Regions from separate parts of the Streptomyces sp. NPDC001292 genome, predicted to be linked through region 1. Evidence: riboswitches for the same ligand, from Rfam matches in the RefSeq annotation. Region 1 holds a riboswitch; each other region holds the start of a gene.
The links. A riboswitch is a leader RNA that binds a small molecule or an ion and turns the genes downstream of it on or off. The one in region 1 is predicted to bind cobalamin.
Positions count from the first base shown of each region.

Region 2: it holds a riboswitch for cobalamin, as region 1 does, so the genes downstream of both, ACFY4A_RS08780 (ribonucleoside-diphosphate reductase subunit alpha) here and ACFY4A_RS03510 (CbtB-domain containing protein) in region 1, are expected to answer to the same signal.
Region 3: it holds a riboswitch for cobalamin, as region 1 does, so the genes downstream of both, ACFY4A_RS28675 (cobalamin biosynthesis protein) here and ACFY4A_RS03510 (CbtB-domain containing protein) in region 1, are expected to answer to the same signal.

Region 1 covers NZ_JBIAXG010000002.1:172,746-176,008, reverse strand. Annotated here, with positions in the region: gene ACFY4A_RS03525 (DeoR/GlpR family DNA-binding transcription regulator) at 1-245, shown strand, start outside; gene ACFY4A_RS03520 (histidine phosphatase family protein) at 242-814, shown strand; gene ACFY4A_RS03515 (CbtA family protein) at 879-1,640, opposite strand; gene ACFY4A_RS03510 (CbtB-domain containing protein) at 1,662-1,874, opposite strand; cobalamin riboswitch at 1,911-2,052, opposite strand; gene ACFY4A_RS03505 (aminotransferase class V-fold PLP-dependent enzyme) at 2,325-3,263, shown strand, end outside.
Region 2 covers NZ_JBIAXG010000005.1:197,431-200,693, reverse strand. Annotated here, with positions in the region: gene mctP (monocarboxylate uptake permease MctP) at 1-906, shown strand, start outside; gene ACFY4A_RS08785 (GNAT family N-acetyltransferase) at 991-1,497, shown strand; cobalamin riboswitch at 1,543-1,697, shown strand; gene ACFY4A_RS08780 (ribonucleoside-diphosphate reductase subunit alpha) at 1,820-3,263, shown strand, end outside.
Region 3 covers NZ_JBIAXG010000032.1:24,642-27,904, reverse strand. Annotated here, with positions in the region: gene ACFY4A_RS28680 (cobyric acid synthase) at 1-669, opposite strand, end outside; gene ACFY4A_RS28675 (cobalamin biosynthesis protein) at 666-1,607, opposite strand; cobalamin riboswitch at 1,707-1,851, opposite strand; gene ACFY4A_RS28670 (hypothetical protein) at 2,042-2,266, opposite strand; gene ACFY4A_RS28665 (anion permease) at 2,299-3,263, opposite strand, start outside.

The DNA of each region.
Region 1 (3,263 bases):
CACAACAGGGCCTGACCGCCTACGACTTGGACGACGCGGCGGTGAAGCGGGCGGCGATCGGCTCCGCCCGGCGCGTGCTCGCCGTGGCCGACGGCACCAAACTGTCCCGGACGGCACACGCCTTCGTGGCGCCGGTCACGCGGTTGCACACCCTGGTCACCGACGATTCCGCGCCACCCGGCGAGGTCGAGGCGATCCGCGCCGCGGGCACGGCCGTCAACACCGCGCGACAGGAGGGACGTTGACCAGTCGTGTCACTCTCATCTCGCCCGCGACGAACCCGTCGCTGCGGCAGGCCCGGTTCGACGACACCGACTCGATCGACGACGTCGGGGCGGCCAGGGCCCGTTCGGCGGCCGGGTCGCTGCCCTCGGCTTCCCGGGTTCTCCTGTCCCCGAGCGCGCGCTGCCGGGAGACGGCCTCGGCGCTCGGCCTCGACGGCGTGGTGGTACGGGAGTTGGCCGGTCAGGACGCGGGCCGTTGGCGGGGCCGGACCCTGGAGGAGGTGACGGCCACCGAGCCGGAGGCGGTGGGCCGCTGGCTCGCCGACCCCGGCTGCGCCCCGCACGGCGGGGAGTCGGTGCGGGACGTGTGCGAGCGGATCGGGCGCTGGCTGGACACGGCACGGGACACGGACGGCCGTACGCTCGCCGTGGTCGAGCCGGAGGTCGTACGGGCCGCGGTCGTCCACGTACTGGGCCTGCCCGCGGCCGGCTTCTGGCGCCTGGACGTACCGCCGTTGACGGCCACGGAGCTCAGCGGACGGGCCGGCCGCTGGAACCTGCGGCTCGGACAGCCCCTGACGGCGCCCTGAGGAACGCGACAGGGGCCCCCGGAAGGTTCCGAAGGGCCCTGTCGTGTCCTGAATCCCCAGGGGTTCAGTGCGCGGTCGGCACCGCCCGTCCGGACGCGGCGGTCGCGGGCCTGGGATTCAGCAGCCGCTCGGCCAACTCGCCGAAGAGCAGCCCGAAACCGCCCCACAGGACGGTCTGCATGGCCAGGGCGGAGAGCCGGAACCGCCACAGCAGGGTGGCCGGGAAGCCCGCCGGCACCTCGTTGACGGCCGGCAGGAAGGCGTACGCCGGCCCGATCACCACGGCGAAGGCGGCCACCGCGGCCACCGTCGCGTACCACGTGCCCAGCGCGGGCGCGAGGCGCTTGCCCAGGATGGTGGCGGCGATCGCGAGGAGGACGCTGAGCAGCATCATCAGGAAGTACAGGGTCGTCCTCCTGCCGATGGTGTCTTCCTGGCCGACCGCGGGCGGGTTGGCCGGGTACTTCAGGAACGGCACGACGTACACGGCCAGCAGCGCGCAGCCGGACAGCAGCAGCGCGGTCGCCCGCGGGGAGAAACGGCCCACGCGGCCCAGCGCGAAGCAGAAGGCGAGCGCGGCGATGCCGCCGAAGGCGACCCCGTAGACGAGGACGCCGGTGGCGAGACCGGCGGTGGACTGCAGGGAACGGGTGACGACTTCCCCCTCGTCATGAGAGTGGGAGTGGGCGTGCGCCTCCTCGAGGCCGATCGCCTTGTCGACGAACGGCTCCCCGAGGAAGTAGGCGACGACCAGGGCGAGCACACCGGCGGCGAGACCGGCGAGCATGCCCCGTACCAGGAGGTTCCTTACCGTTGCGGAGTTCATGAGCGTGCGGCGTCCCGCGCCTCAGTGGCAGGGGAAGCCGAGCAGGTGGCGGGCGTCGTGCACCCACTCGTGGACGTCCGTGCCGCTGAACACGGAGGTGGCGCCCTGCTCGGCGCCGACGAAGTACAGCAGGACCAGCATGAGAACGCCGAAGAACACCGCCCAGGGAGCTATCGCCTTCAGCAGCATCGGGGCGGGGGCGGCGGCGGTCGGCTGGGCGACGGTCTGCGCCATGGCAGAACCTCCTCTGGGAGTTCGCGTCCCATCTCGGTGGTACACAGGACGACAGCCACGGGTCTGACTCACGAACACCCCGGGGGCGTTCGCATACAGTGGCGCGACCGTGCCGGATTCCCACCGGCTTCCGTCTCGCCGTCGTCGATATCGGACAGACCGTATCGCGTGCCGCCCGCCCGGCCAAGACCGCGCCCCCCGGGCGTGATCTTCTCCACCGAACCGTCGACCGCTTCCCCCACCACGGCACAAGCCTGATCGTCAGCGACCCGGAAGCCGTAAGTCAGATGCTCCAGCGCTATGGCAGGATGCGCGGGCAGGCTCTGAGCCACCAAGCCACCTCGGGCCTGCCGGAGCAGATGCGAGGGGCGCTGTGAGCGCCTCCGAACTCTGCTCCACCGCCCATGGCGCCACTCGATCCGCACGCACCACCCCGGAGGGACGAGCCCCGTGCTCACGTCGTACGCCGCCCACTTCGACACGCCCGCCGGGTACCTCGACTTCGCGCGCTTCGGGCCGCCCTCCCGGGACGCCGTCACGGCCACCGCGCGGGCCCTGGACGCGTCCGCCCGCGCCGACCACACCACCGTGGACACCCTGATGCGCGCGGAGGAAACCGCGCTGGAAGCGGCCGCCCGCCTCGCGGGCGCCGACGCGCAGCACACCGTGCTCCTCCCGAACGCGTCCACGGGTCTGTTCCACGCCGCGCTCGGCATACGGGAGGGCGTGGTGCTCGCGCCACGCACCGACTTCCCCGCCAACCACTACCCATGGCGCCGCGCCGCGGACCTGGGCCGGGCCACGCCGCGCTGGATCGACCCCGCACCCGGCTCCGGAGTCACCCCCGACCTGGTCCGCGCCGCGCTGACCGACGACGTCGTGGCCGTGTCGGTCAGCGCCGTGGACTTCCGCACCGGGTTCCGTGCCGACCTGGCGGCGCTGCGCGAGGCGATCGGCCCCGGCCGGCTGCTGATCGTGGACGCCATCCAGGCGTTCGGTGTCGCCTCCCTGCCCTGGGACGCCGCCGACGTGGTGGTCGCAGGCGGCCAGAAATGGCTGCGCGCCGGATGGTCGACCGGCTTCGCCACCCTGTCCGACCGCGCCCTGGAATCCCTGGAGCCGGTCCTCACCGGCTGGACGGGCGTCCAGGACGTCGGCCTCTTCGACGGAGCCGAGCACCCGCCCGCCCCGGACGCACGGCGGTGGTCGATCACCAATCTGAGCCCGGTGACGGCCGCCGCGTTCGCGGCCGCGCTGGACCTCGTCGAGCGGCACACCGTCGTCGCGATCGAAGCCGCGATCGCCACACGGATCGCCGAACTCACCGAGGTCGTCGAGGCGTGCGGCGGCCGCGTCCTCTCCCCCGCGGATCCTGCGCGGCGCGCGGGC
Region 2 (3,263 bases), on a different contig from region 1:
GCGACGGGGACGGGTGGTCTGGTGCCGGCGGCGGCCGGCCAGTGGACCTACGCCACGCTGGCCCTGGGCTCCGCGCTCGCGCTGTTCATGTACCCGCACTCGATCACCGCGACGCTGTCCTCGCGCAGCCGGGAGGTGATCCGCCGCAACACCACGATCCTGCCGCTGTACTCGCTGATGCTGGGTCTGCTCGCCCTGCTGGGCTTCATGGCGATCGCGGCGGGCGTGCAGGTGAAGAACGGCCAGCTGGCCATTCCGCAGCTGTTCGAGAACATGTTCCCGGACTGGTTCGCGGGCGTGGCGTTCGCGGCGATCGCCATCGGCGCGCTGGTGCCGGCGGCCATCATGTCGATCGCCGCCGCGAACCTGTTCACCCGCAACATCTACAAGGACTTCCTCCGCCCGCACGCGACGGCGAGGGAGGAGACCCGGGTCTCCAAGATCGTGTCCCTGCTGGTGAAGGTGGGCGCCCTGGTCTTCGTCCTGACCATGGACAAGACGGTCGCCATCAACTTCCAGCTGCTCGGCGGCATCTGGATCCTGCAGACCTTCCCGGCCCTGGTCGGCGGCCTGTTCACCCGCTGGTTCCACCGCTGGGCGCTGCTGGCGGGCTGGGCGGTCGGCATGGTCTACGGCACGGTCGCCGCCTACGGGGTCGCCTCGCCGACGCAGAAGCACTTCGGCGGCTCGGCGAAGGAGATCCCGGGCATCGGCGAGATCGGCTACATCGGTCTGACGGCGTTCGTGCTCAACGCGGCCGTCGCGGTGGTCCTGACGCTCGTGCTGAGGGCGGTCAAGGCGCCCCAGGGCGTGGACGAGACCCGGCCGGAGGACTACACGGCGGACGCCGGTGACCCGGGCGTCGAGGTGGAGCTCCCGCCGGCCACGGCGGCGGCCCCGCACTGAGACACGGCAATCGGGCAGGGCCATACGGGCCGCCGGAGACGATCCGGCGGCCCGCTGCCGTGCCCGTACGGCACACTCTGGCCCATGGACATCGTGATCCGGCCGGTGGAACCCGGCGAGTACGGCACCCTCGGTGAGATCACCGCCCAGGCCTACCTCCGGGACGGGCTCCTCGACTTCGGTGAGAGCGACGAGTACCTGGGCGAGCTGCGGGACGTGGCCAAACGGGCGGCCGCGGCCGAGGTGCTGGTGGCCGTGGCGGACGGGAAGGTGCTCGGCGGCGTGACCTTCGTCCCCGGCGCGGGCCCCATGGCCGACCTCGCCGGTCCCGGGGAGACCGAGATACGGATGCTCGCGGTCGCGCACGCGGCGCGCGGCAGAGGCGTCGGCGAGGCCCTCGTACGGGCCTGTCTGGACCGGGCACGAGCCGTGGAGGGCTGTGTCCGCGTGGTGCTGTCCACCCAGAGCGCCATGCACACCGCCCACCGCATCTACGAGCGCCTGGGCTTCGTCCGCACGCCGGTGCGGGACTGGAACCCCCTCCCGTACCTGGACGACATCAGGCTGCTCACCTACGAGTTGACATTCTGACACGCTCCGGAGTCGGCGCGGCACAACATATGGGGGTGCCCGACTCACTCAGCACAAGATGTATGCTCGTGCTCACTGTCGCCGCAGGGGAATCCGGTGCGAATCCGGAACTGTCCCGCAACGGTGTACTCGTGCGCGTATGCCCCCATGGGCCGCCACGAGCGTCAGTCCGAGGACCTGCCGACAGTGCGCCCGGCCGTCCGGTCCGGGTGCCCTGACGTCCGGGCCTCGTGGAATGGGCCGGTGGACGCGGCGCCGCGTGCGCTCGTGTGCTGCCCCCTGCCCTCGGCGAGGCCCCGTGCCCAGCGAGGGAGAGCTCCACGTGACCATCGCGCCAGCCGACCCGGTTTCAGCCACAGCTCCGGAAACCGACGGTCCCGGTGCCGCACTGCTGCGGATCCTGACCGAGCTGACCGCCGACCTCCCCGACGCCGACCCCGGCCGGGTCGCCGCCGCCGCGCTGCGCGGCCGGTCGGCGCGGGCCGACGAGGCCGAGTTGCGCGAGCTGGCCACGGAGGCGGCCGCCGGGCTCATCTCCGAGGACCCCGCCTACTCCCGGCTGGCGGCCAGGCTGCTGACCCTCGCCATCCGCGCCGAGGCCGCCTCCCAGGGCGTCGTGTCCTTCACCGACTCCGTCGCCGTCGGCCACCGCGAGGGCCTTCTCGCCGACCGGACAGCCGAGTTCGCGCGCCGGTACGCCGACCGCCTGGACGCGCTGATCGACCCGGTCGCCGACGACCGCTTCGGCTACTTCGGCCTGCGCACCCTGCACAGCCGGTACCTGCTGCGGCACCCGATCACCCGCAAGGTGATCGAGACGCCCCAGCACTTCATGCTGCGGGTCGCGGCCGGTCTCGCGCAGGACGACACCGCGCGGTCCGTCGACGAGGTCGAGGCGCTCTACGGGCTGATGAGCCGCCTCGACTACCTGCCCTCCTCCCCCACGCTCTTCAACTCCGGTACGCGCCACCCCCAGATGTCGTCCTGCTACCTGCTCGACTCCCCCAGGGACGAGCTGGACTCCATCTACGAGCGCTACCTCCAGGTCGCCCGGCTGTCCAAGCACGCCGGCGGCATCGGCATCGCCTACTCCCGCATCCGCTCGCGTGGTTCGCTGATCCGCGGCACCAACGGGCACTCCAACGGCATCGTGCCGTTCCTGAAGACCCTGGACGCCTCGGTGGCCGCCGTGAACCAGGGCGGCCGGCGCAAGGGCGCCGCCGCGGTCTACCTGGAGACCTGGCACTCGGACATCGAGGAGTTCCTGGAGCTACGCGACAACACCGGCGAGGACGCCCGCCGGACGCACAACCTCAACCTCGCGCACTGGGTGCCGGACGAGTTCATGCGCCGGGTGAACTCCGACGGGCAGTGGTCGCTGTTCTCCCCCTCGGACGTGCCCGAGCTGACCGATCTGTGGGGCGAGGATTTCGACGCCGCGTACCGCGCCGCGGAGGCGCGGGGCCTGGCGAGGAAGACCATGCCGGCCCGCGATCTGTACGGCCGCATGATGCGCACCCTCGCGCAGACCGGCAACGGCTGGATGACCTTCAAGGACGCCGCCAACCGCACCGCCAACCAGACGGCGCAGCCCGGTCACGTCGTCCACTCCTCCAACCTCTGCACGGAGATCCTGGAGGTCACCGACGACGGCGAGACGGCGGTGTGCAACCTGGGTTCGGTCAACCTCGGCGCGTTCGTGGCCGGCGGGGACATCGACTGGGAGCGGCTGGACGAGACCGTCCGCACCGCCGTCACCTTCCTCG
Region 3 (3,263 bases), on a different contig from region 1:
GCCGTACGTGCGCCGTCCGGTGAGCCGGTGCAGCATGTCGAGCCCGGGTTCGAGCAGCGAGACGTCCCCGCGGAACTTGTTGACGAGGAACCCGGCGACGAGCTCCTGATCCTCCGGCGACAGCAGGGCGAGCGTGCCGAAGAAGGAGGCGAAGACGCCGCCGCGGTCGATGTCGCCGACGACGAGCACGGGCAGCCGCGCGCCGCGCGCGATCCCCATGTTGACGATGTCGGTCCGGCGCAGGTTGATCTCCGCCGGGCTGCCCGCCCCCTCGCAGATCACCGCGTCGTACGTGCTCCGCAACTCGGCGAGACAGTCCAGCACGGTGCCGAGGAGCTTTCGCTGCCGGCCGCCGTGGTAGCCGCGGGCGCTCAACTCGCCCACCGGCCTGCCCAGCAGCACCACCTGGCTGCTCTGCTCGCCGCCCGGCTTGAGCAGCACCGGGTTCATCAGCGCGGTGGGCTCGATCCGGCACGCCTGGGCCTGCATGGCCTGCGCCCGTCCGATCTCGGCGCCCTCACGGGTGACGAAGGAGTTGAGGGACATGTTCTGCGCCTTGAAGGGGGCGACCTTCACGCCCTGGCGCACCAGCCACCGGCAGATCCCGGCCGTGACGACGCTCTTCCCGGCGTCGGAGGTGGTGCCGGCGACGAGCAGACCGCCGCTCATGACGTCCGTCCTCTCTTCAGCAGCCGTACGCCCGCGCACACGCCGAGCGCGAGCCAGCCCACGCGGCGGGAGAGCCGTACCGCGCGCTCGATGTCACCGGGCCGGACGGCGCGTCCGGCGCCGTTGAGCACCGGGCGGTGCTCCACGCGCCCGCCGTACGAGAGCGTGCCGCCCAGCCGCACCCCGAGCGCCCCCGCGAACGCGGCCTCCACCGGGCCGGCGTTGGGGCTCGGGTGCTTGCCGGCGTCGGCGCGCCAGGCCCGTACGGCACCGCGCGGGTCGTCGCCCGCAACGGCCGCCAGAGCGGCGGTCAGTCGCGCCCCCGGCCATCCGGCGAGGTCGTCGAGCCGGGCCGAGGCCCAGCCGTAGCGGCGGTACCGGGGGGACTTGTGCCCCACCATGGCGTCCAGGGTGTTGACCGCGCGGAAGCCGAGGAGCCCCGGCACACCGGCGGCGGCGCCCCACACCAGCGCGCCCACGACCGCGTCGGAGGTGTTCTCGGCGACGGACTCGACGACGGCCCGGGCGATCCCGTCGGTGTCCAGCGCCTGCGGATCGCGCCCGCACAGATGCGGCAGCCGCGCCCGGGCGCCCTCGACGTCCCCGGCCCGCAGCGCGTGCCCGATCTCCCGTGCCTCCCGGGCGAGGGAGGTCCCGCCGACGACGGTCCAGGTGGCGGCGGCGGTCAGCGCGACGGACGCGGCACGGGAGGGACGTGCGGCGGACGCGGCCAGCGCGGCCGACGACACGACACCACCCGCGCACACGGCGGTGTGCAGGGCGCCCCAGCCGCGGTGGTCCCGCCACAGCGCGCGTTCCACGGCACCCGCGGCCCGTCCGAACACGGCGACGGGGTGCCCGCGGCGCGGATCGCCGAGGAGCAGGTCACCGAGGAGGCCGGCGGCGGCGCCGTACGCGAAGACGCGATCGGCACCCATCGGGTCAGCCGGTCGTGGGGTGGGTCAGTGAGTCGCTGGTGAACCTCGGTCGGCAGCCGCGCATGGCGATATGTCCTCACTCAGGGTGTCCACGCCCTGGTTCGACGAGACCGGCGGTGAGAGTTCCTGGCTCCCGGGGAGGTTCTTCCCCGGTCACAGTGGCGGGACCGCGCCGGATTCGCACCGGACTTCCTCTTCTGCCGCCGTACTTGGCTCCGGCAGTCCACCACGCACCGCGAACGCCCGTCAACCTGCCGTTGACCTGCGCAGGGGTTCTGAGATGAGGCCCACACCGCGGGACGCGCCGGACACGGGAAACCGCCCTTCCCGGGCCGTCGTGGGGACGGTCCGGGAAGGGCGGGCGACGTGGTGGGGCGCGGCTCGGACCCGGTTGCCCGGATCCTGGTCGCGCGGTGCCTGCCGGGGCACTACAACTAGGCCACGATCAGGTAGATCCCGTAGGCCACGGCGGCGGCGCACGCGGCGAAGCAGGCGTAGGCGCCGGTGACCGCGAGGGCCCCGCCGCCGTCGCCCTGGGCGACGGCCCGCTCGCGGTGGGAGAGACCGGCGATGCCGAGGGTGAACAGGGCCACGAGGCCCACCGCGACGCCGAGGCTGACGCCGAAGACGGAGCCGAGGGCCGCCCAGTCGATCTTCATCTGCTTCTCTTCCTTCTGCCTGTGGCGCGGGCTCAGACGGCGGCGGCCGGCGGGGTCGCCGCGGACGCGGGGTCACCGGCGGACGCGGAGGCCTGGGCGGGGATCGTGGCCGTGAGCTCCTCGGTCACCGGGGAGGCCGGGGGCGGGGTGACGGCGGCGATGGCCTGGGTGACCACGCCGGCCGGCTCCTCGGTGTCGTTGACGTTGGTGTGGTCGACGACCTCGCGGCGGGAGATCTTCCAGATCGCGGCGCTGGAGGCCACCAGGAACACGGCGACGAGCCAGGTGCCCCAGTCGCCGAGGCGCGTCACGGCCTCCGCGCCGGCCCCGACCAGGGCCGCGGCGGGCAGCGTGAGCGCCCAGGCGACGGCCATGCGGGTCGCGGTGGACCAGCGGACCACGCCGCCCTTGCGGCCCAGACCCGCGCCCATCACCGAACCGGAGACGACGTGCGTGGTGGACAGGGAGAAGCCGAGGTGGGAGGAGGCCAGGATGGCGGTGGCCGCGCTGGTCTGGGCGGCGAAGCCCTGCTGCGGCTGGAGGTCGGTCAGGCCCTTGCCCATGGTGCGGATGATGCGCCAGCCGCCGATGTAGGTGCCGAGCGCGATGGCCACGCCGGCGGAGAGGATGACCCAGGTGGGAGGGTTGGAGCCGGGGGCGAGGGCGCCGCCGGCGATCAGGGCGAGGGTGATGACGCCCATCGTCTTCTGCGCGTCGTTGGTGCCGTGGGCCAGCGAGACCAGGCCGGCGGAGGCGATCTGTCCGGCGCGGTGGCCCTTCTCGGCCGCCTTGCCGTCCGACTTGCTGCCGATGCCGTACGACAGCCGGGTCGAGACCAGCGCGGCCAGACCCGCGACGACAGGGGCGGCGACCGCCGGGATGAGGACCTTGGTGAGCAGGACACCGCCGTGCACGGCGCTGAAGCCGGCCGAGGCGATGGTGGCGCCGATCAGACCGCCCATGAGGGCGTGCGAGGAGCTGGAGGGGAGTCCGACCA